One region of the Pseudomonas sp. LBUM1655 genome, then DNA from elsewhere that is predicted to be linked to it. Evidence: predicted binding sites of a transcription regulator. Region 1 holds the regulator's gene; each other region holds the start of a gene.
The links. The regulator FliA, encoded in region 1, starts transcription of late flagellar genes. The targets are predictions, from matches to a motif close to CTAAAGTTTNNNNNNNNNNNGCCGNTAA.
Positions count from the first base shown of each region.

Region 1 (7,705 bases):
CGTCTGCAACGGATCGGTCTGTCCGGCCCGCTTTCGCGCGACTTGCTGGCGATGATCACTGATATCGAAGAACCTCGTCAGGCCTGGCGCATGTTGCTGGCGCACCTGGCGCGGATGATTGCCGTACCGGAAGTCGAGCCGCTGGAAGAGGGCGGTGTGATTGCGATGGTCGGCCCTGCCGGCATGGGCAAGACCACCACGCTGGCCAAGCTTGCTGCGCGCTATGTGCTCAAATACGGCGCGCAGAACGTCGCGCTGGTGAGCATGGACAGTTTCCGCATCGGTGCTCAGGAACAACTGAAGACCCTGGGCCGGATTCTCAACGTGCCGGTAACCCACGTCGATCCGGGCCAGTCGCTGGTCCAGGCGCTGGATCCGCTGCTGCGCAAACGCGTGGTGCTGATCGATACTGCCGGCCTGCAAGCCAGCGATCCGGCACTGCGCATGCAGCTCGAAAGCCTGGCCGGTCGTGGCATTCGTTCAAAAAATTATCTGGTCTTGGCAACCACCAGCCAGAAACAGGTTCTAACCGCCGCTTATCACAGTTACAAGCGTTGCGGGCTCGCCGGGTGCATCCTGACTAAACTGGATGAAACGGCCAGCCTTGGCGAAGTGTTGAGCCTGGCGATCAGTCATGAATTGCCGGTCGCGTACCTGACCGATGGCCCACGGATTCCGGATGATTTGCATCTGCCGCGCCGTCATCAACTGGTCAGCCGCGCCGTCAGCGTGCAAATGCAGGAAGAACCCAGCGAAGAAGCCATGGCTGACATGTTCGCTGATATCTATCACAGCCCGACCAAGCAGGTAGGCTGAGGTATTCATGAACAGTTTTTGTACCTACATCGATGGTCTGCCACGCATTGTTCCGGTTGTGAACGCGCAGCCAGTAATGTGGCCTCCGTCTATGCAAGACAAGGTAAAGAAATAACATGGGCAGCATGCATCCCGTACAGGTGATCGCGGTGACCGGCGGCAAAGGTGGCGTCGGCAAGACTAACGTGTCAGTGAACTTGTCTCTGGCGCTGGCAGAGCTTGGCCGTCGGGTCATGCTGCTGGACGCCGATCTGGGGCTGGCGAACGTCGACGTTCTGCTGGGCCTGACGCCCAAACGCACGCTGGCCGACGTGATCGAAGGCCGCTGCGAGCTGCGCGACGTTTTGTTGCAAGGCCCGGGCGGGATCCGCATCGTGCCCGCTGCGTCCGGCACTCAGAGCATGGTTCACCTCAGCCCGGCGCAACATGCCGGTCTGATTCAGGCCTTCAGTGACATCGGCGACAATCTCGACGTTTTGGTGATCGACACCGCTGCGGGTATTGGTGACTCGGTAGTCAGTTTTGTTCGCGCCGCGCAAGAAGTGTTGCTGGTGGTCTGCGACGAGCCGACCTCGATCACTGACGCTTACGCCCTGATCAAGTTGCTCAATCGCGATTACGGCATGAACCGCTTCCGCGTCCTGGCCAACATGGCCCAGAGCCCGCAAGAAGGTCGCAACCTGTTCGCCAAATTGACCAAGGTCACGGATCGTTTTCTTGACGTGGCCCTACAATACGTCGGCGCCGTGCCTTACGACGAAAGCGTGCGCAAGGCGGTGCAGAAGCAGCGTGCGGTCTATGAAGCCTTTCCGCGCTCCAAGTGCGCGCTGGCGTTCAAGGCGATCGCCCAGAAGGTCGACACCTGGCCGCTGCCTGCCAACCCGCGCGGCCACCTTGAGTTTTTCGTCGAACGCCTCGTGCAGCAAACGGCAGGGCCTGTGCTATGACCGCCAGCGGTATGAATTACTACAAGAAGTCGGCACGTGACGCGCAGTACGAATTGATCGAGCGTTACGCGCCACTGGTAAAACGCATTGCCTATCACCTGCTGGCGCGATTGCCGGCGAGTGTGCAGGTCGAGGATCTGATCCAGGCCGGGATGATCGGTCTGCTCGAAGTCTCGACCAAATATGACGCCAGCAAAGGCGCCAGTTTCGAAACGTACGCGGGCATTCGAATCCGCGGCGCGATGCTCGACGAAGTGCGCAAAGGGGACTGGGCGCCACGCTCGGTTCACCGCAACACCCGTATGGTCAGTGACGCGATTCGTGCAATTGAAGCTAAAACCGGCCGTGATGCTAAAGATCACGAGGTTGCGGCCGAACTCCAATTGAGTCTCGACGATTACTACGGGATTTTGAATGACACCCTGGGCAGCCGCTTGTTCAGTTTCGACGACCTGTTGCAGGACGGCGAACACGAAGGGCTGCACGAGGATGGCGCCAGTGCTCATCTTGAGCCGTCACGCGATCTGGAAGATGAACGCTTCCAGGCAGCGCTGGCGGACGCGATTGCCAATTTGCCGGAGCGTGAGCGACTGGTGTTGGCGCTGTACTACGACGAAGAGCTGAACCTCAAGGAGATCGGTGAAGTCCTTGGCGTCAGTGAATCGCGGGTCAGCCAGTTACACAGCCAGTGCGCGGCCCGTTTGCGGGGGCGTTTGGGGGAGTGGCGAGCGCGCTGAAGGCAGTGTGGGGACACTGCGAACGAGGCTGGTGCGGTGATAAACGGCACCGGTCTTGCTCTGTTGTGCTCCAGACAGTCTTCGAGTGCTGCGCCGATTGATTGAAGTGGCGCGTCCAGGTGCTGGGCGCGTTTAAGACTGCTTGGAGGTCGAATTGAACAAAGACATGAAAATCCTCATCGTTGATGACTTCTCAACGATGCGGCGGATCATCAAGAACCTGCTGCGGGATCTTGGGTTCACCAACACCGTAGAGGCCGACGATGGCGTCACCGCCATTCCGGTACTCAACAGCGGCAGCATCGACTTTCTGGTAACGGACTGGAACATGCCGGGCATGACCGGTATCGATCTGCTGCGTCACGTGCGTGCCGATGAAAAACTCAAGCACCTGCCAGTGCTGATGGTGACCGCTGAAGCCAAGCGCGAGCAAATCATCGAGGCCGCTCAGGCCGGTGTGAACGGCTACGTGGTCAAACCTTTCACGGCTCAGGCGTTGAAAGACAAAATCGAGAAGATTTTCGAACGCATCGGCTGATGACGCGCGGGGGAGCTATGGAGCATAACGAATCTTCACAGGGCGATTTTGAATCGACCCTGAAAAAACACGCGGTCGAACTGGTCGAGAGCCTTGAAAAAGGCAGGTTCGGCGACGCTGTGCAACTGATCCATGAGCTCAATCAGACCCGTGACCGCGGCCTGTATCAGGAAGTGGGCAAGCTCACACGCGAACTGCACAGTGCGATCGTCAACTTCCAGATCGATCCGCACATGCCGCAGGCCGAGGAAGTGTCGCAAATCACCGACGCCACCGAACGCCTGGGCTATGTGGTCAAGCTGACAGAAGCCGCGGCCAACCGCACCATGGATCTGGTGGAAAGCGCCACGCCGGTGGTCAATGGTCTGGCTGAAGAAGCCCAGGCCTTGAGCACCGATTGGGGTCGTTTCATGCGTCGTGAAGTCGGGGCTGAAGAGTTCCGCGAACTGGCGCGCCGGGTCGACGGTTTTCTGTCGCGCAGCAGCACGGACAACCGTGCGGTGTCGAGCAATCTGAACGACATCCTGCTGGCTCAGGATTATCAGGACCTTACCGGTCAAGTGATCAAGCGTGTGACCCAACTGGTCACCGAAGTCGAAAGCAATTTGCTCAAACTCGTCCTCATGGCCAGTCAGGTGGACCGCTTTGCGGGCATCGAACATGACCGTGCGGCGATGCTTGCAGAAAAAGATCCACAAAAACATCTCTCGCAGGGTGAAGGTCCGCAGATTCATGCCGATAAACGAGAAGACGTTGTGTCCGGTCAGGACGATGTGGACGATTTGTTATCCAGCCTTGGATTCTAGAGTTTTTGAATTTTAGGTTTTTTGGGTTTTTAGACCTGTAGGAGCACCCCATTAATGAGCTTCGGCGCCGATGAAGAGATCCTTCAGGATTTCCTGGTTGAGGCCGGCGAGATTCTTGAGCAACTGTCCGAACAACTGGTCGAGCTGGAAAGCCGTCCGGATGACGCAGATCTGCTCAACGCAATTTTTCGCGGTTTTCACACTGTAAAAGGGGGCGCCGGCTTCCTTCAGCTCAACGAGCTGGTGGAGTGCTGTCACATCGCCGAAAACGTGTTCGACATCCTGCGCAAGGGTGAGCGTCGCGTTGATGCAGAACTGATGGACGTTGTCCTCGAAGCACTGGACGCGGTGAACAGCATGTTCAGCGAAGTCCGTGAACGTGCCCCGATCACCGCTGCGACTCCGCAACTGCTGGCTGCACTGGCACGTCTGGCCGAGCCGCAAACGGCGGATGAAGCCCCGGCTTCGCCAGTGGCCGAGATGATCGAGGAACTGGTCGTCGAGGGCGATTCTGGCGACATCACCGATAACGAATTTGAACAGTTGCTGGACTCGCTGAACGCCGTCAAGGCCGAAGCCGAGGCCCCGGCCGCTGCTGCACCTGCGCAAACTGCCGATGCGGCAGCCAGCGATGAAATCACCGATGCCGAGTTCGAGTCGTTGCTCGATCAACTGCACGGCAAAGGTCAGTTTGCAGCCGACGCGGTCACGCCAGCAGCGGCCAAACCTGCGGCACCTGCGGCGGGCGACAGTTCGGACATCACCGACGACGAATTCGAAGCACTGCTCGATCAGTTGCACGGCAAAGGCAACTTCGCCGTTGAAGCGCTGGAGTCGGCAATTGCTTCGGCACCTGCTGCGCCTGCCGCTCCGGTGGCTGCCGCTGCCGGCAGTGATCTGATCAGCGATCACGAGTTCGAATCGCTGCTCGACGAATTGCACGGCAAAGGCAAGTTCACTGAAGTTGGCGCCGCTGCTGCAGGCTCCGCTTCGACAGTCGCCACGCCTGCCGCGAAGGCACCGGTCGCTGCTGCGCCGAAACCTGCCGCCAAGCCTGAGCCAAAAGCTGAAGCGCCAAAACCCGCTGCCGCTGCTGCACCGGCTCCGGCCCGTGCTCCGGCTGCACCGCCACCGGAAAAACCGGCGAGCGAAGCCGAGACCACCGTGCGGGTCGACACTGCACGTCTCGACGAAATCATGAACATGGTCGGCGAGTTGGTGCTGGTGCGTAACCGTCTGGTGCGCCTGGGTCTGAACAGCGGCGACGAAGCCATGCAAAAGGCCGTGTCGAACCTCGACGTGGTCACGGCTGACTTGCAGACCGCGGTGATGAAGACGCGGATGCAGCCGATCAAGAAAGTCTTCGGGCGCTTCCCGCGTCTGGTTCGCGACCTGGCGCGTCAGCTCAAGAAAGAGATCAACCTGGAACTGGTCGGCGAAGAAACCGACCTCGACAAAAACCTTGTCGAGGCTCTGGCCGACCCGCTGGTCCACTTGGTGCGCAACGCCGTCGACCACGGTATCGAGTCGCCGGAAGAACGTGAAGCATCGGGCAAGGCCCGTGGTGGTCGCGTGGTACTGGCAGCCGAGCAGGAAGGCGACCACATCCTGCTGTCGATCTCCGATGACGGCAAAGGCATGGACCCGAACGTCCTGCGTGCGATCGCGGTAAAACGCGGCGTGATGGACAAGGACGCGGCCGATCGCCTGAGCGACACCGAGTGCTACAACCTGATTTTCGCTCCGGGCTTCTCGACCAAGACCGAGATCTCCGACGTGTCCGGCCGCGGTGTCGGCATGGACGTGGTGAAGACCAAGATTTCCCAGCTCAACGGTTCGATCAACATCTACTCGACCAAGGGCCAGGGCTCGAAGATCGTCATCAAGGTGCCGCTGACCTTGGCGATCATGCCAACCCTGATGGTGATGCTCGGCAATCAGGCGTTCGCGTTCCCGCTGGTCAACGTCAACGAAATCTTCCACCTCGATCTGTCGACCACCAACGTCGTGGACGGTCAGGAAGTGGTGATCGTGCGGGACAAGGCATTGCCATTGTTCTACCTCAAGCGCTGGCTGGTCAGCTCCGCCGCTCACGAAGAGCAGCGCGAGGGCCATGTGGTGATCCTTTCGGTGGGCACGCAGCGGATCGGCTTCGTCGTCGATCAACTGGTTGGCCAGGAAGAAGTGGTCATCAAGCCATTGGGCAAAATGCTGCAAGGGACTCCGGGCATGTCCGGCGCCACCATCACCGGTGACGGCCGCATTGCACTGATTCTCGATGTTCCGAGCATGCTCAAGCGTTACGCCGCACGGCGTATTTGAATCCGGGGCGGCGGGGCGACGACGCCCCGCTGCACCTAATGGAGTGTTTATGGCAGTCAAAGTCCTGGTGGTGGACGATTCGGGTTTTTTCCGCCGCCGCGTCTCGGAAATTCTTTCAGCGGATCCGAGCATCCAGGTTGTCGGCACGGCAACCAACGGTAAAGAGGCGATCGATCAGGCCATGGCCCTCAAGCCGGACGTGATCACCATGGACTACGAGATGCCAATGATGGACGGCATCACGGCAGTGCGGCACATCATGCAGCGCTGCCCGACCCCGGTGTTGATGTTCTCCTCGCTGACCCACGAAGGCGCCCGGGTAACCCTGGATGCGCTGGACGCCGGCGCGGTGGATTTCCTGCCGAAGAATTTCGAAGACATCTCCCGTAACCCGGAGAAGGTCAAGCAACTACTGTGCGAGAAGGTTCACAGCATCTCGCGCAGTAACCGTCGTTTCAGCGCCTACAGCGCGCCGGCCCCGGCCGCAGCGCCTGCACCTGCACCTGCGCCAGCTGCGTCGAGTTACAGCAGTCACAGCAGCCACAGCACTGCTGCTCCGGCACGTCCGGCACCCGCGCCTGTACCTGCTCGCGCATCGGCTGCCAGTGCTTCGTCGCCGGCACCGAAACGCAAGGCCTACAAACTGGTTGCCATCGGCACGTCGACTGGCGGCCCGGTTGCGCTGCAACGAGTATTGACTCAGTTGCCGGCGAACTTCCCGGCACCGATCGTGCTGATCCAGCACATGCCGGCGGCGTTCACCAAGGCTTTCGCCGAGCGTCTGGACAAGCTCTGCCGCATCAGCGTCAAGGAAGCCGAGGATGGCGACATCCTGCGTCCGGGCCTGGCGCTGCTGGCTCCGGGTGGCAAGCAGATGATGATCGACGGCCGTGGTGCGGTGAAAATCCTCCCGGGCGATGAGCGTCTGAACTACAAGCCGTGCGTGGACATTACTTTCGGTTCCGCCGCGAAATCCTACGGTGACAAAGTTCTGGCGGTCGTACTGACCGGCATGGGCGCCGACGGTCGCGAAGGCGCGCGTCTGCTCAAGCAGGGCGGTAGCTCGGTGTGGGCGCAAGATGAGGCAAGCTGCGTGATCTATGGCATGCCGATGGCCATCGTCAAAGCCGACCTCGCTGATGCGGTGTACGGTCTGGACGATATCGGCAAGCACATCGTCGAGGCCTGTATCTGATGGATGTTCTAAGCCTTATCGGCATCATCATGGCGTTCGTCGCCATCATCGGCGGCAACTACCTTGAAGGTGGTCACCTCGGTGCGCTGGCCAACGGCCCGGCGGCGCTGATCGTAGTGGGCGGCACCATCGGTGCTGCGCTGTTGCAATCACCGATGAGCGCGTTCAAACGCGCCATGCAGATCCTCGCCTGGATCTTCTTTCCGCCGCGTGTGGATCTGGCTGGCGGCATCGACCGCGTGGTCAACTGGAGTCTCACCGCACGCAAGGAAGGCCTGCTGGGTCTGGAAGGGGTGGCCGATGCCGAACCCGACAGCTACTCGCGCAAAGGTCTGCAACTGCTG
Region 1 is NZ_CP166801.1:1,781,961-1,789,665, forward strand. It holds gene flhF (flagellar biosynthesis GTPase FlhF) at 1-816, shown strand, start outside; gene fleN (flagellar synthesis regulator FleN) at 933-1,763, shown strand; gene fliA (RNA polymerase sigma factor FliA) at 1,760-2,500, shown strand; gene ACA074_RS07995 (chemotaxis response regulator CheY) at 2,667-3,038, shown strand; gene ACA074_RS08000 (protein phosphatase CheZ) at 3,056-3,844, shown strand; gene ACA074_RS08005 (chemotaxis protein CheA) at 3,899-6,166, shown strand; gene ACA074_RS08010 (protein-glutamate methylesterase/protein-glutamine glutaminase) at 6,216-7,361, shown strand; gene ACA074_RS08015 (flagellar motor protein) at 7,361-7,705, shown strand, end outside.

Region 2 (7,705 bases), 1.7 Mb from region 1:
ACCGCACCCTCGGCGCGCCGATCGCCAACAGCCAGGTGCTGATTCTCGATGATGATCTGCAACCGGTGATCGAGCAGACCGTGGGCGAACTTTTCATCGTCGGCCCCGGTGTCTGCCTCGGTTACCTGAACAATCCGCAGCAGACCGCCGAGCGCTATCTGACCTTGGAGCTACCGGACGGCCAGCAGTTGCGCGCTTACCGCAGCGGCGACATGGCCAAGTGGGGCGAGCACGGCATCGAGCTGTGCGGCCGGCGCGACAATCAGGTGAAGATCCGCGGTTTCCGGGTCGAGCCGGAAGAGATCGAGCGCTGTCTGCGCGAGAGCCAGTTGTACCGACAAATCGCTGTGGTGATCGACAGTCAGCGGCGGATTCTGGCGTTCCTCGCCCTGCCTCAATCAGACGACGCTCGCGATGCCCTGAAGGCCCACGCGCAGCAATTTCTGCCGGACTACATGCAGCCGGTGGCGTGGACCGAACTGCCGAACATGCCGTTCGCCAGCAATGGCAAGGTCGACCGCAAAGCGCTGCTGGAACTGCAGGTGAACGTGCAGGACAGCGGCCCGAAATGCCTGCCGGCCAATGAAGACGAAGCACTGCTGCTGGATATCTGGGCCGAGTTGCTGGAATTGCCGACCAGCGACATTTCCACCGACGAGAGTTTCTTCAATCTCGGTGGCCATTCGATTCTGTTGTCGCGGATGTTGCTGCGCTTGCGTGAAGAATTCGGCCGCAGCATCTCGATCAATCGCTTCATCGAACTGCCGACTCTCATCAAACTCGCCACGCTGGTGCGCGGCACCGATGACAGCGCCGTGCTCAGCGCCCAGGCCATGGCCGATGCTGAGCGGGCGCTGGATATCGAACCGCTGCCGATAAGCCGTATGGGCGATGTGCACAAGGTGATCGTCACCGGTGCCAACAGTTTTGTCGGTGTGCATATCGTCGAGGCGCTGCTCGGTTGGGGCGCCAGCGAAGTGGCCTGCCTGGTGCGCGACGGTGCCGAACAAACAGCGGCGCAGCGCTTTGCTCAGGCACTGCGCGAGAACCGCCTCGAGCATCTGGACCTGAGTCGGGTGCGGGTTTACGCGGCGGATATTGCGCGTCCGCAATTGGGCCTGAGCGACGTGGATTATCAGCGGCTGGATCAACAGTTCGGCGCACTGGTGCACAACGCTGCCAACGTCAATCACGTGCTCGATTACGAGTCACTGGCGGCGGACAACGTCGAGCCGATTTTCGAACTGCTGCGCCTCTGCGAAGGGCGCAGCAAAAAGGTCTTCAATTTCGTCTCGACGCTATCGGCTTCAAGCACGGTCGATGACGCGGGCCGGGTGCTGGAACTGCCCGCCGCGCCTACGCCGCCGATCTACATTCGCAACGGCTACAACCTGTCGAAATGGGTCGGTGAACGCATCCTTGAACGGGCGCGAACGCTTGGGGTACGAGTCAATCTGTACCGCCCCGGCAACATCAGTTTCAACAGCCTCAGTGGCGTCTGCCAGCCACATAAAAACCGCTTGATGCTGATGCTCAAAGGCTCGATCCAGCTCGGGCAGGTGCCGGCCTTCGCGCTGAACTTCGACCTGATGCCGGTGGACTTTCTCGCCCGCTTCATAGCCTTCCACGCCAGCCGTTATTCGGCGCAACGCGCAGTGTTCAACCTGCACAACCCCGAGCCGTTGAGCTGGGACGCCTACGTCGCCTCGTTTCGCGATACCGGCAGCGAGTTCTCGCTGGTCAGCGTCGCCGACTGGCAGCAGCAACTGGGGCGAGTCGATGCCGACAACGCGCTGTTCGGCGTGCTCGGTTTCTACCTCAACGGCTTCGAGGAAGACATCGGCGACATCTCCCTGATCGGCCACGCCAACGCCGAGGCCGGCATCCAGCAGATGGGCGCGCACTACCCGGAAAAATCCCCGGCGCTGCTGCGTCGTGGCTGCGATTACCTGAAAGAAATCAACTTCATCTAGTTCATCAAAAAGGAGCAACACCATGAGCACTCTGCAACCCGACACCCTGATCAAGAACCCTCACGGCTGCCACGTTGTGTCTTCGGTAGAAGTGCCGACAGACGCCGCGCAAGTCTGGGCAGTGGTCGGCAACTTCGGCGGTTTCGATCAATTCATCCCGGCGCTGTCGCACATTGAATTGACCGGCGAGGGCGTGTCCTCGCTGCGCAAGAAATGCTTCAAGGACGGCAACGTGGTGGTCGAGCAACTCAACTCCCGCGATGAACAGGCGCGGAGCATGACCTGGACAACGATCTACAACACCTTGGGCGTGGCCAATCTGTGGGCGGCGATGAATGTGGAGCCGTTGGGTGCGGGGAAGTCGCGGGCGACCTGGACGATCATTGCCGAGCCTGCCAGCGGTGGGGCCGAGGCGCTGCCGGGGTTCAAGGATTTTGTGCAGGGGTTTGCCGATGATGCGATGGGGAATGTTTTGAAGCTGTTTGTTTAATGCTTTGGTTTGGCGGTGACTGAGCTACCGCTATCGCTGGCAAGCCAGCTCCCACAGAGTCCAAGTCGTTCACACATTTCGTGTTCGCCAAGAATCCTGTGGGAGCGGGCTTGCCCGCGATGAACGATAACGCGGTCTGACTTAAGGTCAGATTTTGAAACTGTCGACCAACTGCTTCAGGCGGTTGGCCTGCTGCGACAACGCATCACAATCCTTCAACGTTTCGTTGAGGTTGGCCACACTCTGCTGGTTCAACAGGTTGATCTGGTTAACGTCGACGTTGAGGGTTTCCACCACCGCGGTCTGCTCTTCAGTGGCGGCCGCTACCGACTGGTTCATACCGTCGATTTCGCCGATGCGCTGGGTCACGCTGACCAGACGCAAACCGGCCTGGTTGGCCACTTCAACGCTCTGCTCACTGGACGCCTGACTGGCGTTCATGGTGGTCACCGCTTCACGCGAACCGACCTGCAACGAAGTGATCATCTTGTGGATCTCTTCCGCCGACTCCTGGGTGCGATGGGCAAGGTTACGCACCTCGTCCGCCACCACCGCAAAGCCACGCCCGGCTTCACCGGCACGTGCCGCTTCGATGGCGGCGTTGAGCGCCAACAGGTTGGTCTGCTGCGAGATGCCTTTGATCACATCGAGGATGTGTCCGATGTTGTCGGTGCTGGCATTCAGGGTTTCGATCTGGGTGCACGACAGGCTAATCTTCTGCGACAACTCGGTCATTGCCAGAATGGTTTGCTCAACCACTTGGCGACCGTCATCGGCCTGCTCGCTCGCGCCGCTGGCGTGCTGCGAAGCATCGGCGGCGTTGCGGGCGATTTCCTGAGTGGCGGCGCCCAGTTCGTTGATCGCCGCGGCCACGCTGTTGGTGCGCGCACTTTGCTCGTCGGAGCCGACGATGGAAGCGTTGGACGACGCCATCACCCGTTGCGACAGGTCATGGACCTGACGGGTTGCCGAAGACACTTCAGAAATCGACGCGTGAATCCGTTCAACGAATTGGTTGAACGAGCTGCCCAGTTCGCCGAATTCGTCTTTGCTTTCTACGACCAGACGACGAGTCAGATCGCCCTCGCCCTGAGCGATGTCCTGCATCGCGCGGCCCATGGTGGTCAGCGGACGCATCAACACGTTGATCAACAGGCTCAACAACAGCGCAATTGCGCCCACCGCAACGAACATGGCAATCAGCGCCGAAGTACGGAATTGGCTGAGTGCGGCGTAGGCTTTATCGCGATCGATCGACAGACCGATGTACCACTGAGCATTCGGCAAATCGCTGACCGGGGTGAACGACAGGATGCGTTCCTGGCCGTTGAGCAGCACGTTCTGGTTGCCCTTCTCGATGCGTACGCTGGAGTTCGGATAAATGTCCTTCAGGTTCTTCATCACCTGATCTTTGTCCGGGCTGACGATCACCTGACCATCGGCACTAACCAGGAACGCATGGCCGAGGCCACCGAAGTCCACCGAGTTGATGATCTTTACCAGGGTTTCCAGGCTCAGGTCACCACCGACCACACCGAGCAGTTCGCCGTTCTTCTTCACCGGCATGGCGATGGTCACCACCAGGCCACCGACCGCCGCCATGTACGGCGGCGTCAGCATGGTTTTGTCGGCGATTACCGCCTGCTTGTACCAAGGACGCTGACGTGGGTCATAGCCGTCCGGCATCTTCGCGTCAGGGCGCTGGGTGAATACACCGTTGGCCTGGCCGACGTAGGTGAACTGGAAGTTCGAGGTGAAGGCCGGTTGATCAACCAGGCCCGGGAAATCGGCGTCCTTGCCCTGATGGGCAACGTTCTGCGCGAGGTTTTCCAGCACCAGAATCCGCCCGCTCATCCAGTTCTGCACACTGCTGGCGGTCAGATCACCGGCCTGCTGCACGGAGGATTGGAGGTTCTGGCGAATGGTGTTTCGCTGCAGATAGTCGTTGTAGAGAGTGAATAAAGCGAAAGCCAGGACCACGACGCCCGAGGCGGCCAACAGGATTTTATGGCTGAACTTGAGATTCATTTCATGGGACTTCTTATGCAAAAGTGGGGATGCGTTCCGGGATGCAACATTCCATGTACAGCGCAGGCAGCGTTCTTCTGGCTGCTCTGATTTGGTGCACGCATGTCTCACCAGTCTGTCGGCACGAGTCGGAGAAATCTTAGGGCTGTGCGGAAAATGGATGGCATTTGCGGAAGATTCCCGCCGAACGGCGTGCTAGAGCGTTCGCCGCGTGGTGTTTTTGACTGATGCCTGGGCGCCAGTTGCATATTCTGTAAGCTTTAAGGGCAGTCTGACCATCGAGTCCTGAGTGGCGCCCTACGCGAGTCTGAATTTTTGCTACATGCGCGAAGCGCAACGTCGCAGCAACAGCCCAACAGCCTGCTATCAGTTCCAAGCGAATGCGTTGTGCATAAAAAAGCCAGCCCTTGAAGTTCAGGGGCTGGCTTTGTCATATCTGGGAGCAGATTTTCATGCTTGTATTCGATCATTGGTATCAGCGGACAAGTATTGATCGCAAGCTTGGATGTTTTGATTGAGGACTATCAGGGATTGGCGTCTACATCTGGTGTGCCGTATCAGCAAGGCTCGCAAAGCTGTTTGATCGTCTACTTTTAGCAAGCCCGTAAACGAGAAAACCCCTGTCTGCGTTAGCAGACAGGGGTCTCGGAATTCAATCTTGACGATGACCTACTCTCACATGGGGAAACCCCACACTACCATCGGCGATGCATCGTTTCACTGCTGAGTTCGGGATGGGATCAGGTGGTTCCAACGCTCTATGGTCGTCAAGAAATTCTGTATCTGGCGCGTCAACACGGTAACGAGCCAGCAAAAATCGGTACTTCTACTAAAACAAAACCCCAACTGCTTTCGCAATTGGGGTTTCGGAATTTAATCTTGACGATGACCTACTCTCACATGGGGAAACCCCACACTACCATCGGCGATGCATCGTTTCACTGCTGAGTTCGGGATGGGATCAGGTGGTTCCAACGCTCTATGGTCGTCAAGAAATTCGGGTACTGAGTCGTGACCTGATGGCCTCGCTTCAGCAAATTGGGTATGTGACAGCTGTCGGTGTTTTGTGAACATCGAACTTTCGGTTCGTTTCGTCTTCACACACCGCAATCTGGCCTTTCGACGCAAATTGCTTGGGTGTTATATGGTCAAGCCTCACGGGCAATTAGTATTGGTTAGCTCAACGCCTCACAGCGCTTACACACCCAACCTATCAACGTCGTAGTCTTCGACGGCCCTTCAGGGAACTCAAGGTTCCAGTGAGATCTCATCTTGAGGCAAGTTTCCCGCTTAGATGCTTTCAGCGGTTATCTTTCCCGAACATAGCTACCCGGCAATGCCACTGGCGTGACAACCGGAACACCAGAGGTTCGTCCACTCCGGTCCTCTCGTACTAGGAGCAGCCCCTCTCAAATCTCAAACGTCCACGGCAGATAGGGACCGAACTGTCTCACGACGTTCTAAACCCAGCTCGCGTACCACTTTAAATGGCGAACAGCCATACCCTTGGGACCGGCTTCAGCCCCAGGATGTGATGAGCCGACATCGAGGTGCCAAACACCGCCGTCGATATGAACTCTTGGGCGGTATCAGCCTGTTATCCCCGGAGTACCTTTTATCCGTTGAGCGATGGCCCTTCCATACAGAACCACCGGATCACTAAGACCTACTTTCGTACCTGCTCGACGTGTCTGTCTCGCAGTCAAGCGCGCTTTTGCCTTTATACTCTACGACCGATTTCCGACCGGTCTGAGCGCACCTTCGTACTCCTCCGTTACTCTTTAGGAGGAGACCGCCCCAGTCAAACTACCCACCATACACTGTCCTCGATCCGGATAACGGACCTGAGTTAGAACCTCAAAGTTGCCAGGGTGGTATTTCAAGGTTGGCTCCACGCGAACTGGCGTCCACGCTTCAAAGCCTCCCACCTATCCTACACAAGCAAATTCAAAGTCCAGTGCAAAGCTATAGTAAAGGTTCACGGGGTCTTTCCGTCTAGCCGCGGATACACTGCATCTTCACAGCGATTTCAATTTCACTGAGTCTCGGGTGGAGACAGCGCCGCCATCGTTACGCCATTCGTGCAGGTCGGAACTTACCCGACAAGGAATTTCGCTACCTTAGGACCGTTATAGTTACGGCCGCCGTTTACCGGGGCTTCGATCAAGAGCTTCGCGTTAGCTAACCCCATCAATTAACCTTCCGGCACCGGGCAGGCGTCACACCCTATACGTCCACTTTCGTGTTTGCAGAGTGCTGTGTTTTTAATAAACAGTCGCAGCGGCCTGGTATCTTCGACCGGCATGAGCTTACGGAGCAAGTCCTTCACCCTCACCGGCGCACCTTCTCCCGAAGTTACGGTGCCATTTTGCCTAGTTCCTTCACCCGAGTTCTCTCAAGCGCCTTGGTATTCTCTACCCAACCACCTGTGTCGGTTTGGGGTACGGTTCCTGGTTACCTGAAGCTTAGAAGCTTTTCTTGGAAGCATGGCATCAACCACTTCGTCATCTAAAAGATGACTCGTCATCAGCTCTCGGCCTTAGAATCCCGGATTTACCTAAGATTCCAGCCTACCACCTTAAACTTGGACAACCAACGCCAAGCTGGCCTAGCCTTCTCCGTCCCTCCATCGCAATAACCAGAAGTACAGGAATATTAACCTGTTTTCCATCGACTACGCTTTTCAGCCTCGCCTTAGGGACCGACTAACCCTGCGTCGATTAACGTTGCGCAGGAAACCTTGGTCTTTCGGCGTGGGTGTTTTTCACACCCATTGTCGTTACTCATGTCAGCATTCGCACTTCTGATACCTCCAGCAAGCTTCTCAACTCACCTTCACAGGCTTACAGAACGCTCCTCTACCGCATCATCCTAAGATGATACCCGTAGCTTCGGTGTATGGTTTGAGCCCCGTTACATCTTCCGCGCAGGCCGACTCGACTAGTGAGCTATTACGCTTTCTTTAAAGGGTGGCTGCTTCTAAGCCAACCTCCTAGCTGTCTAAGCCTTCCCACATCGTTTCCCACTTAACCATAACTTTGGGACCTTAGCTGACGGTCTGGGTTGTTTCCCTTTTCACGACGGACGTTAGCACCCGCCGTGTGTCTCCCATGCTCGGCACTTGTAGGTATTCGGAGTTTGCATCGGTTTGGTAAGTCGGGATGACCCCCTAGCCGAAACAGTGCTCTACCCCCTACAGTGATACATGAGGCGC
Region 2 is NZ_CP166801.1:129,853-137,557, reverse strand. It holds gene ACA074_RS00655 (amino acid adenylation domain-containing protein) at 1-1,973, shown strand, start outside; gene ACA074_RS00650 (SRPBCC family protein) at 1,996-2,463, shown strand; gene ACA074_RS00645 (methyl-accepting chemotaxis protein) at 2,611-4,491, opposite strand; rRNA gene rrf (5S ribosomal RNA) at 5,148-5,263, opposite strand; rRNA gene rrf (5S ribosomal RNA) at 5,369-5,484, opposite strand; rRNA gene ACA074_RS00630 (23S ribosomal RNA) at 5,636-7,705, opposite strand, start outside.
Region 2: ACA074_RS00645 (methyl-accepting chemotaxis protein) is a predicted target of FliA. The motif match lies at 4,607-4,634, and genes of this name have one in related genera.

Region 3 (7,705 bases), 3.1 Mb from region 1:
CGTCTTTGAGGTGAGCGACTTCACGGTCCAGAGTGATCGATTCGATGGCGCGGTGAGCGCGCAGCATGATGGTGCCGCCCGGGGTTTCGTAGCAGCCACGGGACTTCATGCCGACATAACGGTTCTCGACGATGTCCAGACGGCCAATGCCGTGCTCGCCACCAATCTTGTTCAACGTCGCCAGCACGGTGGCCGGGGTCATTTCGACACCGTCCAGTGCAACGATGTCGCCGTTGCGGTAGGTCAGTTCCAGGTATTGCGGCTTGTCAGGCGCGTTCTCCGGGGAGACGGTCCAGCGCCACATGTCTTCTTCGTGCTCGGTCCAGGTATCTTCCAGCACGCCGCCTTCATAGGAGATGTGCAGCAGGTTGGCGTCCATCGAGTACGGGGATTTCTTCTTGCCGTGGCGCTCGATCGGGATCGCGTGCTTCTCGGCGTAGTCCATCAGCTTCTCGCGGGACAGCAGGTCCCACTCACGCCATGGCGCAATCACTTTCACACCTGGTTTGAGCGCGTAGGCGCCCAGCTCGAAACGTACCTGGTCGTTGCCCTTGCCGGTGGCGCCATGGGAAATGGCGTCAGCGCCGGTTTCGTTGGCGATTTCGATCAGACGCTTGGCGATCAGCGGACGTGCGATGGAGGTACCCAGCAGGTACTCGCCTTCGTAAACGGTGTTGGCGCGGAACATCGGGAACACGAAGTCACGCACGAATTCTTCGCGCAGGTCGTCGATGTAGATTTCTTTGACGCCCATGGCCTGAGCCTTGGCGCGAGCCGGCTCGACCTCTTCGCCCTGACCCAGGTCAGCGGTGAAGGTCACCACTTCACAGTTATAAGTATCCTGCAGCCACTTGAGGATCACCGAAGTGTCCAGGCCGCCGGAATACGCCAGAACGACCTTGTTTACGTCCGCCATGCCATCACTCCACGGGGTTCTACGGAAAGCCGAGGAGTCTACCGCCCAAACGCGATAATTTACAGAGGCGCGACAGCTTAAGACGACAAAGCGACAGAATCTGTCGAGAGCGCGACGATGACTGGCGGGTCAGGAAGTCGCTGCGGTGTTGGCCGGAGTGCTCGCTTGCGGCGCCGGAGCGGTGGTTGGCGCCACTCGCGCCAGTTTGACATTGACCCGACGGTTTTTCGCACGATTGGCCGCATTGGTGTTCGGCACAATAGGATATTGCTCGCCGTGGAAACGCACCGTGATCTGCGATTCCTGAATACCATTGGCCTTGAAAAAGTCGACCACCGCCAGCGCCCGGCGGCGCGACAACTCACGGTTGGTCAGGCGATTTCCGCTGTTGTCGGAATGGCCGTCGAGCTCGATGTGATTGACCGTAGGATCGGCCTTCATGAATTCGAGCATAACTTGCAGCTTGGCTTTGGCGGCGGCGTCGAGGTCTACGCCTTCCCCGGGGAAACCGATCTGCGACTGCTTGATCTGGTCGAAATTCTGCGGCAGCAATTTCGCCACACAGGTCTGGTAGTCGTTAAACGCCTTGCTGAACTTGACCGGCAATAAACGCACTTCCGACACTCGGCCATCACCCGAAGCACGGCGCACGACAGGACTGCGACCGTCCAGCAGGCCACTGATCAGACCGCCAGCCTGAGACTGCGAGCTGTTAAACAGGACATTGCCGCTACCGAGCCTGACGCTGCCCAGATTGATGTCACCACGGCCCGGTTGCCATGGTGCTGCGGCCGCGAGCAACGTCGCCGACCCGCCGCCCAACATGGCGTTGTAGGCGTTCAGACGGAATATCGCCTGCTCACCGGCCTTGCGCACGAATTCACCCGAACCGAAGTCGGTGATCGGTTGTGTCAGGCGGCATTCGAACTTGTCGCCGGCGACCGTCCACTCAATGTTCTCCAGGCGAGTCTGGTAGGTCAGCGCCATCGCGGGAAGGCTGGCAAACACACTGAGCAAGGCTAAATAACGCTGGCGCACGGGAGGCTCCATTGGCTTCTGAAACACAAAGACCGATTCACACTATGTTTACGGCATACCTACGGGATATCGGAAGCTTCCCGCAAAACTTGATAGCGAGTGCCTGCAAGAGTCTTTTCCGGTAGCATTCGCCTCAGTTTGACCCGCCTGGAATCCCCTCATGTCCGACCGCCTGACCCTGCTGCGTCCCGACGACTGGCACATTCATCTTCGCGATGGTGCCGTGTTGACCAATACCGTTGCCGATGTTGCGCGCACTTTTGGTCGCGCCATCATCATGCCCAACCTGGTACCTCCGGTGCGCAACGCCGCTGAAGCCGACGGCTATCGCCAGCGGATTCTCGCTGCCCGCCCGGCCGGCAGTCGTTTCGAGCCGTTGATGGTGCTGTACCTCACCGACCGCACCCAACCCGAAGAAATTCGTGAAGCCAAGGCCAGCGGTTTCGTACACGCCGCCAAGTTGTATCCGGCTGGCGCCACGACCAACTCCGATTCCGGGGTGACCAGCATCGACAAGATTTTCCCGGCGCTGGAAGCCATGGCCGAAGTCGGCATGCCGCTGCTGATCCACGGCGAAGTCACTCGCGGCGACGTCGATGTCTTCGACCGCGAAAAGATCTTCATCGATGAACACATGCGCCGTGTGGTCGAGCGTTTCCCAACGCTGAAAGTGGTGTTCGAACACATCACCACCGGCGACGCCGTGCAGTTCGTCAACGAGGCATCGGCCAACGTCGGCGCAACCATCACTGCGCATCACCTGCTGTACAACCGCAATCACATGCTGGTTGGCGGGATTCGGCCGCACTTCTATTGCCTGCCGATTCTCAAGCGCAATACGCACCAGGAAGCCCTGCTCGACGCCGCCACCAGCGGTAGCGCGAAGTTCTTCCTCGGCACCGATTCGGCACCGCACGCCCAGCACGCCAAGGAAGCCGCTTGCGGCTGTGCCGGCTGCTACACCGCGTACGCCGCCATCGAGTTGTATGCCGAAGCGTTCGAACAGCGTAATGCCCTGGACAAGCTCGAAGCGTTCGCCAGCCTCAATGGTCCGCGTTTCTACGGTTTGCCGGCCAACACCGATCGCATCACCCTGGTTCGCGAAGAATGGACCGCCCCAACCAGCCTGCCATTTGGCGAGCTGACCGTTATCCCGCTGCGCGCCGGTGAAAAACTGCGCTGGCGCCTGCTGGAGGAACACGCGTGAGTGAAGACCATTTCGACGACGAACTGGAAGGTCAAGGTGGCGGCGGCGGTTCCCGTCATCCGATGGCAGCGCGTTTTCGCGGTTACCTGCCGGTTGTCGTCGACGTAGAAACCGGTGGCTTCAACTCGGCCACCGACGCATTGCTGGAGATTGCCGCGACCACCATCGCCATGGATGAAAAGGGTTTTGTATATCCGGATCACACCTACTTCTTCCGCGTTGAGCCTTTCGAAGGCGCCAACATTGAAGCAGCGGCGCTGGAGTTCACCGGGATCAAGCTTGATCACCCATTGCGCATGGCGGTCAGTGAAGAGACGGCTCTCACCGACATCTTCCGTGGCATCCGCAAGGCGCTGAAGGCCAACGGCTGCAAGCGAGCGATTCTGGTCGGCCACAACAGCAGCTTCGATCTCGGCTTCCTGAATGCCGCCGTCGCGCGGCTGGACATGAAGCGCAATCCGTTCCATCCGTTTTCGAGTTTCGATACCGCGACACTGGCTGGTCTGGCTTATGGCCAAACCGTCCTGGCAAAAGCCTGTCAGGCAGCGGACATCGATTTCGACGGCCGTGAGGCGCACTCGGCGCGTTACGACACAGAGAAGACTGCCGAGCTGTTCTGCGGCATCGTCAACCGCTGGAAACAGATGGGTGGCTGGGAAGACTTCGACGACTGATCGTCGCCGTTTCAACCGCGCATAAAAAACCGGCCACGTGGGCCGGTTTTTTTGTACCTCGACGTTGATGCCTTACAGGGCAGCAGCGTTCTCGGTCAGGTATGCAGCAACGCCTTCTGGCGAAGCGTTCATGCCTTTGTCGCCTTTCTTCCAGTTGGCAGGGCAGACTTCGCCGTGCTCTTCGTGGAATTGCAGAGCGTCGACCAGACGGATCAGCTCTTCCATGTTACGGCCCAGCGGCAGGTCGTTGATGATCTGCGAGCGGACAACGCCCTTGTCGTCGATCAGGAACGCGCCACGGAAAGCCACGCCGCCTTCGGATTCAACGTCGTAGGCCTTGGCGATTTCGTGCTTCATGTCGGCAGCCATGGTGTATTTCACCTGACCGATGCCGCCATTGTTCACTGGAGTGTTGCGCCAGGCGTTGTGGGTGAAGTGCGAGTCGATCGACACAGCGATCACTTCAACGTTGCGTGCTTTGAAGTCAGCCATGCGGTTGTCCAGAGCGATCAGCTCGGACGGGCAGACGAAGGTGAAGTCCAGTGGGTAGAAGAACACCAGGCCGTATTTGCCTTTGATGGCCGAGGACAGGGTGAAGCTGTCAACGATCTCGCCATTGCCGAGTACGGCCGGGACGGTGAAGTCAGGGGCTTGTTTGCCTACGAGTACGCTCATTGATATCTCCTGGTGTAAAAACTTGAAGTTCAGGGTCCGGGCCAGCCTGCCACCCTGAGGCGACAGCCCTGTGACACGAACCCCCTTCGCAAGGGCCGACCATCATACACTGCGTTTTTGGCCTGTCCTTAACGGTTTTTTAAAGCAGGCGGATAACGGCGTTGCATTTACAGGGCCAGGCAGATGGCCAGTCACTACCGCTCGTCAGTCACTCGCTAATCCCGGCAAAAGCCTTCCGAAAGCACTTTGACAATCATTCTCGTTAACATTAAGATCCATCGCAATTGAGTCACAACCAGCGACGGTTCTCACTTATGTATGTTTGTCTCTGCACTGGCGTCACCGACGGTCAAATCCGCGATGCGATCTATGAAGGTTGCTGCAGCTACAAAGAAGTGCGCCAAGCCACCGGCGTCGCCAGCCAATGCGGCAAATGTGCCTGCCTGGCCAAGGAAGTGGTTCGCGAAACCCTGACGAAGCTGCAAACCGCCCAGGCTGCGATCCCCTATCCAGTAGAATTTACTGCTGCGTAATTACCCCTATTTCAAAGAACCGGACTTATGTCCGGTTTTTTTATGCCCGCAAATCAATCGGTTAGGCTCTAGACGCGGAACACAAACATTCTTATTCAGATTTATTTTCATTTATTATTCAATAACTTAGGTTTGACACTTATAAACGTGCAGCTCAAACTCCGCCTTATATACAGCTATTACAGGGCAGGACTCCGATCATGAAAGGCGACATTACAGTCATCCAGCATCTCAACAAGATCCTTGCCAATGAGCTGGTCGCGATCAATCAGTACTTCCTGCATGCGCGCATGTATGAAGATTGGGGCCTGAACAAGCTGGGCAAGCACGAGTACAAAGAATCCATCGACGAGATGAAGCACGCGGACAAGCTGATCAAGCGCATCCTGTTCCTCGAAGGCCTGCCGAACGTGCAGGATCTGGGCAAGCTGCACATCGGTGAGCACACCAAAGAAATGCTGGAGTGCGACCTGCGTATCGAGAAGACCGGCCACGCCGACCTTAAAGCCGCCATCGCGCATTGCGAGACCGTTGGCGACTTCGGTAGCCGTGAACTGCTCGAAGACATTCTCGAATCCGAAGAAGAACATATCGACTGGCTGGAAACCCAACTGGGCCTGATCGACAAAGTCGGTCTTGAGAACTATCTGCAATCGCAGATGGGCGAAGAGTAAGTTAGCGCCCGCTAAACTTGCGACACTAAAAAGCCCCGCCCTCTTTCGAGGCGCGGGGCTTTTTATTGCCCGGGTTTCAGCATTTGCTGAAACCCACAGAAGCCAATCAGGCTTCGGACTTGTTCGCAGCAGCCGCTTCGACAGCAGCCTTGATGGTGGTTTGCAGCGAACCGTCTGCAGACATCTCGGTCATGATGTCGCTGCCGCCGACCAGCTCACCACCCACCCACAGTTGCGGGAAAGTCGGCCAGTTGGCGTACTTTGGCAGGTTGGCGCGGATTTCCGGGTTCTGCAGGATGTCCACGTACGCAAACTTTTCGCCACATGCCATCACAGCCTGCGCAGCTTTCGCGGAAAAGCCACACTGTGGGGCATTCGGCGAGCCTTTCATGTAAAGCAGAATGGTGTTGTTGGCAATCTGCTCTTTAATCGTTTCGATGATATCCATGGAGCACCTCGGCTGAACTTTCCGACTCATGGGTCGGCACGGTGGCGCATTGTAACGGAATCCCGAGCGCCATGCTCGGTCTCCCCGACAGACATGTTCAAGCCGCCGCCACTGTCACCGGCACGCCATTGAGCGCGGCATTACCGGACAACTCGTCGAGCTGGCATTCATCCGTCAGGTCGTTGGCACTCGAACCCGGCTGACCGCTGGCAATCGCCATCTGCACACCAGGGCGCGCATGGCCCCAACCGTGCGGCAGGCTGACCACGCCCCTCATCATGTCCAGACTGCTGAGCACTTCCACTTCGATCTGCCCGACCCGCGAACTGACCCGCACCAACTGACCGTCATTGAGCCCACGGCTGGCGAGATCATCCGGATGCATCAGCAACTGATGACGCGGCTTGCCCTTCACCAGACGATGGTAATTGTGCATCCACGAATTATTGCTGCGCACATGGCGGCGGCCAATCATTAACAGCTCATCGGCGGCCGGCGCCTGCAATGCGGCGAAGCGTGCGAGATCCGCGAGGATCTCCGGCGGCGCTGCTTGCACCCGCTGATCAGGCGTTTTCAGACGCTTCGCCAGATTCGGTTTCAACGCGCCCAGATCAACGCCATGGGGATGATCGAACAGCGTCGCCAGCGACAGCTTATGCTCTGAAGCATCGCCATAGAGGCCCATGCGCAGCCCCATGTCGATCATCTTCGCCGGCGGCATCGTTGGTTTGAGCTCCTTGCCGGTTTGCTCGGCAAAGGCCTTGGCCAACCCGACAAAGATCTCCCAGTCATGCAGCGCGCCCTCAGGCTTGGCGAGGATCGCGCGGTTGAAACGACTAACGTTGCGCACCGCGAACAGGTTGAACGTGGTGTCGTAGTGATCGTTCTCCAGCGCAGAAGTGGACGGCAGGATCAGGTCGGCATAACGGGTGGTTTCGTTGATGTACAGGTCGATGCTGACCATGAACTCCAGACCGTCCAGCGCTTGCTCCAATTGTCGGCCGTTGGGCGTCGACAACACCGGGTTGCCTGCAACGGTGATCAGCGCGCGGATCTGCCCCTCGCCTTCGGTGAGCATCTCTTCAGCCAGTGCCGACACCGGCAGTTCGCCGCCGTACTCGGGGCGCCCGGAAACACGGCTTTGCCATTTGTTGAAATGCCCGCCCGAGGTCGACGCCACCAGATCAACAGCAGGCTCGGTGCACAGCGCACCGCCGACGCGATCCAGGTTACCGGTCACCAGGTTGATCAACTGCACCACCCAGTGACACAAGGTGCCGAACGCCTGAGTCGATACGCCCATCCGCCCGTAGCACACCGCGCTTGGTGCGGCAGCAAAGTCGCGGGCCAGTTGGCGAATCTGTTCGGCGGGAACGGCGCACAACGGACTCATGGCTTCAGCGGTGAACGTCGCCACGGCGGCGCGGACTTCGTCCAGCCCATCGACTGGCAAATGACTGTCGCGGGTCAGGCCTTCATCAAACAACGTGTTGAGCATGCCAAACAGCAGCGCCGCATCGCCGCCCGGGCGCACGAACAG
Region 3 is NZ_CP166801.1:4,923,097-4,930,801, forward strand. It holds gene ACA074_RS22015 (argininosuccinate synthase) at 1-916, opposite strand, end outside; gene ACA074_RS22020 (flagellar protein MotY) at 1,046-1,954, opposite strand; gene pyrC (dihydroorotase) at 2,115-3,161, shown strand; gene rnt (ribonuclease T) at 3,158-3,835, shown strand; gene ACA074_RS22035 (peroxiredoxin) at 3,908-4,510, opposite strand; gene ACA074_RS22040 (bacterioferritin-associated ferredoxin) at 4,825-5,043, shown strand; gene bfr (bacterioferritin) at 5,244-5,717, shown strand; gene grxD (Grx4 family monothiol glutaredoxin) at 5,824-6,165, opposite strand; gene ACA074_RS22055 (molybdopterin oxidoreductase family protein) at 6,263-7,705, opposite strand, start outside.
Region 3: ACA074_RS22020 (flagellar protein MotY) is a predicted target of FliA. The motif match lies at 2,021-2,048, and genes of this name have one in related genera.

Region 4 (7,705 bases), 2.8 Mb from region 1:
TCTGGAAATCCTTTCGAGCGCTGTATTTCGCCTCGCTGATGATGTTGATCGGCTCGGGCCTTTTGTCTACTTATCTGGCATTGCGCCTGGCCGCTGACAATGTCGATGGGCTGTGGGTCGGTGCGCTGATGGCGGCCAACTATTTCGGTCTGGTACTGGGCGGCAAGATCGGTCACCGGCTGATCGCCCGGGTTGGGCATATCCGTGCATATTCAGCGTGTGCCGGGATCGTCGGCGCGGCGGTGCTGGGCCACGGTCTGGTGGACTGGTTGCCGGCGTGGCTGGTGCTGCGGACGATTGTCGGTCTGGGCATGATGTGCCAGTACATGGTGATCGAGAGCTGGCTCAATGAGCAGGCCGACGCCAATCAGCGCGGCCTGGTGTTCAGCGGCTACATGATCGCTTCGTATCTGGGGCTGGTGCTGGGTCAGTTGATTCTGGTCATGCACCCGGGCCTGGGCCTGGAACTGCTGATGCTGGTCGCCCTGTGCTTTGCGCTGTGTCTGGTACCGGTGACGCTGACCCGGCGGATTCACCCGGCGCCGCTGCATCCGGCACCGATGGAGCCGCGTTTCTTCATCAAGCGTGTGCCGCAATCGTTGAGCACGGTGCTCGGTGCGGGTCTGATCATCGGCTCGTTCTATGGTCTGGCGCCGCTGTATGCCTCGCAGCAGGGGCTGTCGACCGAGCAGGTCGGTCTGTTCATGGGTAGCTGCATTTTTGCCGGATTGCTGGTGCAGTGGCCGCTGGGCTGGTTGTCCGATCGCTATGATCGGGCGCTTTTGATCCGCTGCTTTGCCGGGTTTCTCGCGGTGGCGGCCTTGCCGCTGGCGATCCTGCCGCAGGTGCCGCTGGAGGTGCTGTTTGTGGTCGGCTTCCTCTGTTCGCTGGTGCAGTTCTGTCTGTATCCGCTGGCGGTGGCGTTTTCCAACGACCACGTAGAGGGTGATCGCCGGGTGTCGCTGACGGCCATGTTGCTGGTGACTTACGGGGTTGGCGCCAGTATCGGCCCGCTGGCCGCTGGTGTGTTGATGAAATTCTTCGGCAGTCAGAGCCTGTACGCGTTCTTCAGCTTCTTTGCACTGGTACTGGTGTGGCGCATCCGTCCGAAAGCCGTGACCAATCTGCATCAGGTCGATGACGCGCCGCTGCATCACGTGGCGATGCCGGACAGCATGTCCAGCTCGCCGCTGGTGGCGGCCCTCGACCCGCGTGTTGATGAGCAGGTGGTGCAGGAGCAGATGCAGAATACGGTCACGCCGGAACCAGAACCAGAACCTGAGATAGAACCGGAGTCTGAGCCGGCAGTAAGTCCGGATGACGACAGCGACAAACCCACCCCGGATATCAGTGGCGCCAGGCCTTGAAGCATCGCCGGAAGTAAAAAAGGGCAGTCCCGCCAAGGACTGCCCTTTTCATTTGCATGTTCGAATCACATGTCGTCTTTATCGAAACGCCGTGCTTCACGCTGCAACTGATAGACGAAGCGTTCAACGTTACGTGCCGCCTGACCACTGATGTTGTGGAAGCGCAGACCGGCAAACGTGATGTTGAGTTTTTCTTCGAAGTGCAGATAACGCAGTTCTACGGAGACCGGCTGATTGCCGAACAGCGGCGGGGCGATCATGCGGTCGTAGACCTGGCCCAGTTGCAGGCGCTCGGTGATGTCACCTTCAAAGCGCAGTTTGCAACCGGTGGCGGAAATATCCAGCAGCTTGCCGTTGATTGGCGCCTTGAGCTTTTCACCGCCCAGTTCGACGCCGACCAGGTCGGTCAGCTTCAATGCGGCGCGGAAGGCGTTGCGGCGTTGGTGGTAAACCACCTCGGTCGGCAGCTCGCCAGTGTAAAAGCGGTCGCCGTCGGATTCTTCGATGTTCAGCGTGCCGGTGCATTCCCAGGCAATGCGTACACCTTCATGAAAACCTTCGATCTTGAACGGTTCGCCGGCGAGCAAGAAGCGCTCGCCATCGCGCGGGATCATTTCGTCCAGAGCCATTGATGCGGTGTCGCGGTCGACTTTGATCAGGTAGGTCTGGAAACGCTGGCTGCGTTCATGGAACGTGATGATCAGCGGGTCGTGGCTATCTTGCAGCTGGCGCAGGTTGCTGGAGATTTCCAGTGACGTGGTGAGCACCTTTGGGGGCTGCGGAGCATCATCCGCGCTTAGCGTGTTGGACACGGTTTATCACTCTCCAGACAAAATATGACAACTGGCCAGTATTTTGCCAGTATGTTTCGCGAGTTGATAGGGCTGGCGCATCAACGGCTCATGCCTGGCTGAATGTACGCGGCTTGGCGGGTTTGGCAAAAGTGCCGCTGGCGTCATACAGCGCTGGCGGTTCGCCCCCGTTGAGGATTTTCAGCTGATTGGCCGTGGCGGCCTGCTGTACCTGGATCGACTGGCCATTGTTGACGTTGGCCGCCTGGCATTGGGCGATGAGGTCAGTCAACAAGTCGCTCTTGCTGAGCAACTGCTCGCCGATGCTCGACTGGCTGGCGAGTTGCTCGAGACCCTGCCGATTGGTCGGCAGGTTGAGGCTGGCGAGGATTTCGCTGCGTTTGCGGCCATGCTGTTCAAGCAGAATGATCAATGCCTGTTTGCGCGCCAGAATTTCTTCCAGCAGTGGCATGTCGCGACCGTGCAAGGCGAGGGATTCGGTTTGCAGTAACTCCAGCAATTGTTGAGCTGGAGCAAAGTCGTCGATGATCAGTTGCAGTAAATTAGTGTCGTGCATGGCTGGCCTTGGGTTTTAAGCGTCCAAAAGCCTGGCGCAGGCAAAAGCCTAGCGCTGGGCTTCGAAGTTGAGCAGTTTGCTGGCTACACGGTTGCTGTCGACTTTATAGCTGCCATCGGCAATCGCGGCTTTCAACTCGGCCACACGGGCTTTGTCGACAGCAGGTTGATCGCGCAGCTTGTCAGTGACCTTCTGCAACTGTTGAGCCTCATTGCTGAGGTGTACCGATTCCCCGCTCTTTGCGGTACTGGCCGATTCGGCCTGGGTATTCAGCGGCGCGGAGGTGCCGGTTTCGGCGGTTTCCTTGGCGTTGCTGGTACGTGTACTGCCCGTAAGTGACGAGGAGCTGTTCAAACGGCTGAAATCGATGACCATGATAAAAACCTCTGGGAATTTGGACGCTTGCCATGTTTTCGGCCATCCCCTGGAAAACTTTAGGCCCATTTATCAATGAGCTTGCATGCGCCGGCGCGTGTCCTGCTGCGGCACAGTTTAGGGAAGCGACGGGGTCCGCGCCAGTTTTCTCATCAGCGTTTTACATGGACACTTCCACCTGGCCCGGCGCGGTGACCTGCGCCTTGATGACTCGTTGGGAGTTAAGGTTTTTCACCCGGATCTGTTCTTTCAGGCCGCCATTGGCCAGGGCTTCACCGGGCATGCGCACGGCGAGCGTGCCGCTGCGGGCGGTGATGACCACTTGATCACCCTTGCGCACGACTTCGGCCTGTTCCAGATGCACCAGGGTAATGACCTGATCAGCGACCGTTGGTCGGGTTAATTTTTGCCCGATCGCTTCGTCCACCGACGTCAAGAAACCTTGATTGATCACGCTGACGTCGCGCTCGCGCAAGGTCACGTCCTGAGGTTCGATTATCCCGGCGCGTTTGAGCGGTCGGGTGGTGGTCACAATCTCGCGAAACAGGCGGACTTGAGCGGGCACGAACACCGTCCAGGGCGAGGCGCCTTCACAGCGAACCTTCACGGTTACCCGGCCCAGCGGACGTGCCGGACTCTCCAGAGACGCTGTCAATTCCTTGTCGCACATAGGCATGCGCATACGGGGGTCGAGCTGGTTGACTTCGATTTCGTAGCGGCCTTCCGTTTGACTGGTTGCCAGATAGTCTTCTACGGTGAACTCAAGAAAGCCCTGAGTGACGCCGATAAGCATGTCAGGCAAGGTAACCGCATCAGCAATGGCAGGGCTGCCGGCGAAGAAGAAGCAAACGGCGGACACCGCGCAAAGCCCTCTGCGAAGGGGAGATGTCAGGCGTCGGAAAAATGTCGTTTGAGCGTTCATACGAGTTAAAAAGCAAGCGCCGTGCCGTTTAGCAATGAATGTGCGTCGCAACAACACTTGGCGTTGGTGTAGGAGTCTGGGCATGGCTGGTGTAATGGATTCGGTGAACCAGCGCACGCAACTGGTAGGGCAGAATCGCCTGGAGCTGTTGTTGTTCCGTCTCGACGGCCAGCAGCTCTATGGAATCAACGTGTTCAAGGTGCGGGAAGTGCTGCAATGCCCGTCGCTGACGTTGATGCCCAAGTCCAGTCCTGTCGTGTGCGGGGTGGCGAATATCCGGGGGGCGACCATTCCGATCCTTGATCTGGCAATGGCGACCGGTTCCGGGGCGTTGAAAGACAAGAAAAATCCGTTCGTGATCATCACGGAGTACAACACCAAGACCCAGGGATTCCTGGTCCGCTCGGTGGAGCGCATCGTCAACATGAACTGGGAAGAGATCCATCCACCGCCCAAGGGCACGGGTCGCGATCATTACCTGACCGCTGTGACTCGGGTGGACAATCAGTTAGTCGAAATCATCGACGTCGAGAAGGTACTGGCCGAAGTTGCGCCAACGCCGGAAGCGATCTCGGTGGGTGTGGTTGATGTCGAGACGCAGACCAAGGCGTTGTCGCTGCGGGTGCTGACCGTCGATGACTCGTCGGTGGCGCGCAAGCAGGTCACGCGTTGCCTGCAGACGATCGGCGTCGAAGTGGTGGCGTTGAACGACGGCAAGCAGGCGCTGGATTACCTGCGCAAGCTGGTCGACGAGGGCAAGAAGCCGGAAGAAGAGTTCCTGATGATGATCTCCGACATCGAGATGCCGGAGATGGACGGGTACACCCTGACGGCGGAAATCCGCGGCGACGCGCGCATGCAAAAGCTTCATATCATCCTGCATACTTCGTTGTCCGGGGTATTCAATCAGGCGATGGTCAAGAAAGTCGGTGCCGATGACTTTTTGGCCAAATTCCGTCCTGATGACCTGGCATCCCGGGTAGTCGACCGGATCAAAGCAGCAGATATCAGCTAGGGGCCTTTTGTCCCTGGCGGTCAACACGATTTAAGAGGCGGCATCATTGTCTACGGGTAATTTGGATTTCGAACAGTTCCGGGTCTTCCTGGAAAAAGCCTGTGGCATTTTGCTCGGTGAAAACAAGCAGTACCTGGTCTCGAGCCGTCTCAACAAACTGATGGAGCAGCAAGGCATCAAGTCACTGGGTGAGCTGGTCCAGCGCATCCAGACCCAGCCGCGCAGCGGTTTGCGCGAGCAGGTGGTCGATGCCATGACGACCAACGAAACCCTGTGGTTTCGTGACACCTATCCGTTTGAAGTCTTGAAGAACAAGGTGCTGCCCGAGGCCATCAAGGCCAGCCCCAACCAGCGTCTGCGGATCTGGTCGGCGGCTTGCTCGTCGGGGCAGGAACCGTACTCGCTGTCGATGTCGATCGACGAGTTCGAGCGGACCAACCTCGGCCAGTTGAAGATGGGCGTGCAGATTGTTGCCACGGACTTGTCCGGCCTCATGCTGAACAATTGCAAGACCGGCGAGTACGACAGCCTGGCGATCGGGCGCGGTTTGTCTGCCGATCGTTTGCAGCGTTACTTCGACCCGAAAGGGCCGGGGCGCTGGGTGATCAAGGCGCCGATCAAGAACCGGGTGGAGTTTCGCTCGTTCAACTTGCTCGACAGCTATGCCGCGCTGGGCAAGTTCGACATCGTGTTCTGCCGCAACGTGCTGATCTACTTCTCCGCCGAGGTGAAGAAAGACATCCTGTTGCGCATTCACAGCACGTTGAAGCCGGGCGGTTATCTGTTCCTTGGCGCTTCCGAAGCGCTGAACGGTTTGCCGGATCATTACCAGATGGTCCAGTGCAGCCCGGGGATCATTTACCAGGCGAAATGATTGCATCGGCAACACAAAAAAACGGGAGGCCCTCAAAGCCTCCCGTTTTTTTATGCCCGATGATTCTGCTTCATGTAGGAGCTGCCGAAGGCTGCGATCTTTTGATTTTGTTTTTGAAGATCAAAAGATCGCAGCCTTCGGCAGCTCCTACAGGGCAAGGGCAGGGCTGAGAGCGGCAGAAAAGCGGCATCTGGCGGAAACCGGTTGCCGCTTTTCTGGCATTGCCGCTTTGCCGATGCCCGGCAAAGCCCCGGTTTATGGGGACTTCTCGCATTGGCACGCCGCTTGCTAAAGCTCAGTTACGAAAAACCGGTCACCCGAAGGTTCCCGACATGAGCATCAGCTTCGATAAAGCGCTCGGCATTCACGAAAAAGCCCTGGGCTTCCGCGCCCAGCGTGCCGAAGTCCTGGCCAACAACATCGCCAACGCCGATACCCCGAACTACAAGGCGCGGGATCTGGAATTCTCCAAAGTGCTCGAAGCACAGACCGAGAAAACCAAGAGCGGTGGCACGTTTGCCCTGAACATGACCAACAGCCGTCACATCGAGGCTGAAGGACTGGGCAACGGCGACGAGTCGCTGATGTATCGCACGCCGATGCAACCGTCGATCGACCAGAACACCGTGGATGCACAACTGGAACAGTCGAATTACGCGGAAAACGCCGTCGGCTTCCAGGCCAGCTTCACGCTGCTCAACAGCAAATTCAAAGGGCTGGTATCAGCCCTGCGCGGAGAGTAATCCATGTCCCTGTCCAGCGTTTTCAACATTGCCGGTAGCGGCATGAGCGCACAAACCACGCGTCTGAACACCGTGGCTTCGAACATCGCCAACGCCGAAACCGTCTCTTCGAGCATCGACCAGACCTACCGCGCCCGTCACCCGGTGTTCGCCACCATGTTCCAGGGTGGCCAGAACAGCGGCAGCAACTCGCTGTTCCAGAGCCAGGATGCGGCCGGTCAAGGCGTGCAGGTACTCGGTGTGGTCGAAGACCAGAGCAACCTCGAAGCGCGTTACGAGCCGAACCATCCGGCCGCTGACGGCAAAGGCTACGTCTACTACCCGAACGTCAACGTGGTGGAAGAAATGGCTGACATGATTTCCGCGAGCCGTTCCTTCCAGACCAACGCCGAAATGATGAACACCGCCAAAACCATGATGCAGAAGGTACTGACCCTCGGTCAGTAATAAGGGGCGACTGCCATGAGTGTTTCCGATTCCACCAGCGGCGTAAGCATCAAAGACGTTCTGGCCAATTCTTCGGTCAAGACCGGGACGACCACTGATGGTCTGGCTGCGGCCACCAACAGCGCCACCGGCAAGCAGGCTTTGGGCAAAGATGCCTTCCTGCAACTGCTGGTCACCCAACTGAAGAACCAGAACCCGCTCGATCCGCAGGACAACAGCGAGTTCGTCGCTCAGTTGGCGCAGTTCAGCAGCCTGGAAGGCATCACCACGCTGAACGACACCGTCACCGGCATTGCCGGCAACTACAACTCCTCGCAAGCATTGCAGGCGTCGTCGCTGGTTGGCCGTTCGGTCATCGCGCAGACCGACAAGGCTGTAGTCGACACCAGCAAAAGCCTCAATGGCACCGTCGTGGTTCCGGCCTCTGGCGCAGTTTCGCTCTCGATCAAAGATGCCGATGGCAAAGTCGTGCGCACCATCGACATGGGCACCCAGAAAGCCGGCAACGCCAGCTTCATCTGGGACGGCAAGGACGCTTCCGGTGCGGTCGCGAAGGCGGGCACTTACACGTTCACCGCCAGCGCCACTTACGAC
Region 4 is NZ_CP166801.1:4,578,386-4,586,090, reverse strand. It holds gene ACA074_RS20500 (MFS transporter) at 1-1,367, shown strand, start outside; gene ACA074_RS20495 (flagellar brake protein) at 1,433-2,179, opposite strand; gene ACA074_RS20490 (flagella synthesis protein FlgN) at 2,268-2,735, opposite strand; gene flgM (flagellar biosynthesis anti-sigma factor FlgM) at 2,784-3,110, opposite strand; gene flgA (flagellar basal body P-ring formation chaperone FlgA) at 3,271-4,032, opposite strand; gene ACA074_RS20475 (chemotaxis protein CheV) at 4,115-5,047, shown strand; gene cheR (protein-glutamate O-methyltransferase CheR) at 5,094-5,921, shown strand; gene flgB (flagellar basal body rod protein FlgB) at 6,254-6,664, shown strand; gene flgC (flagellar basal body rod protein FlgC) at 6,668-7,111, shown strand; gene flgD (flagellar hook assembly protein FlgD) at 7,127-7,705, shown strand, end outside.
Region 4: flgM (flagellar biosynthesis anti-sigma factor FlgM) is a predicted target of FliA. The motif match lies at 3,146-3,173, and genes of this name have one in related genera.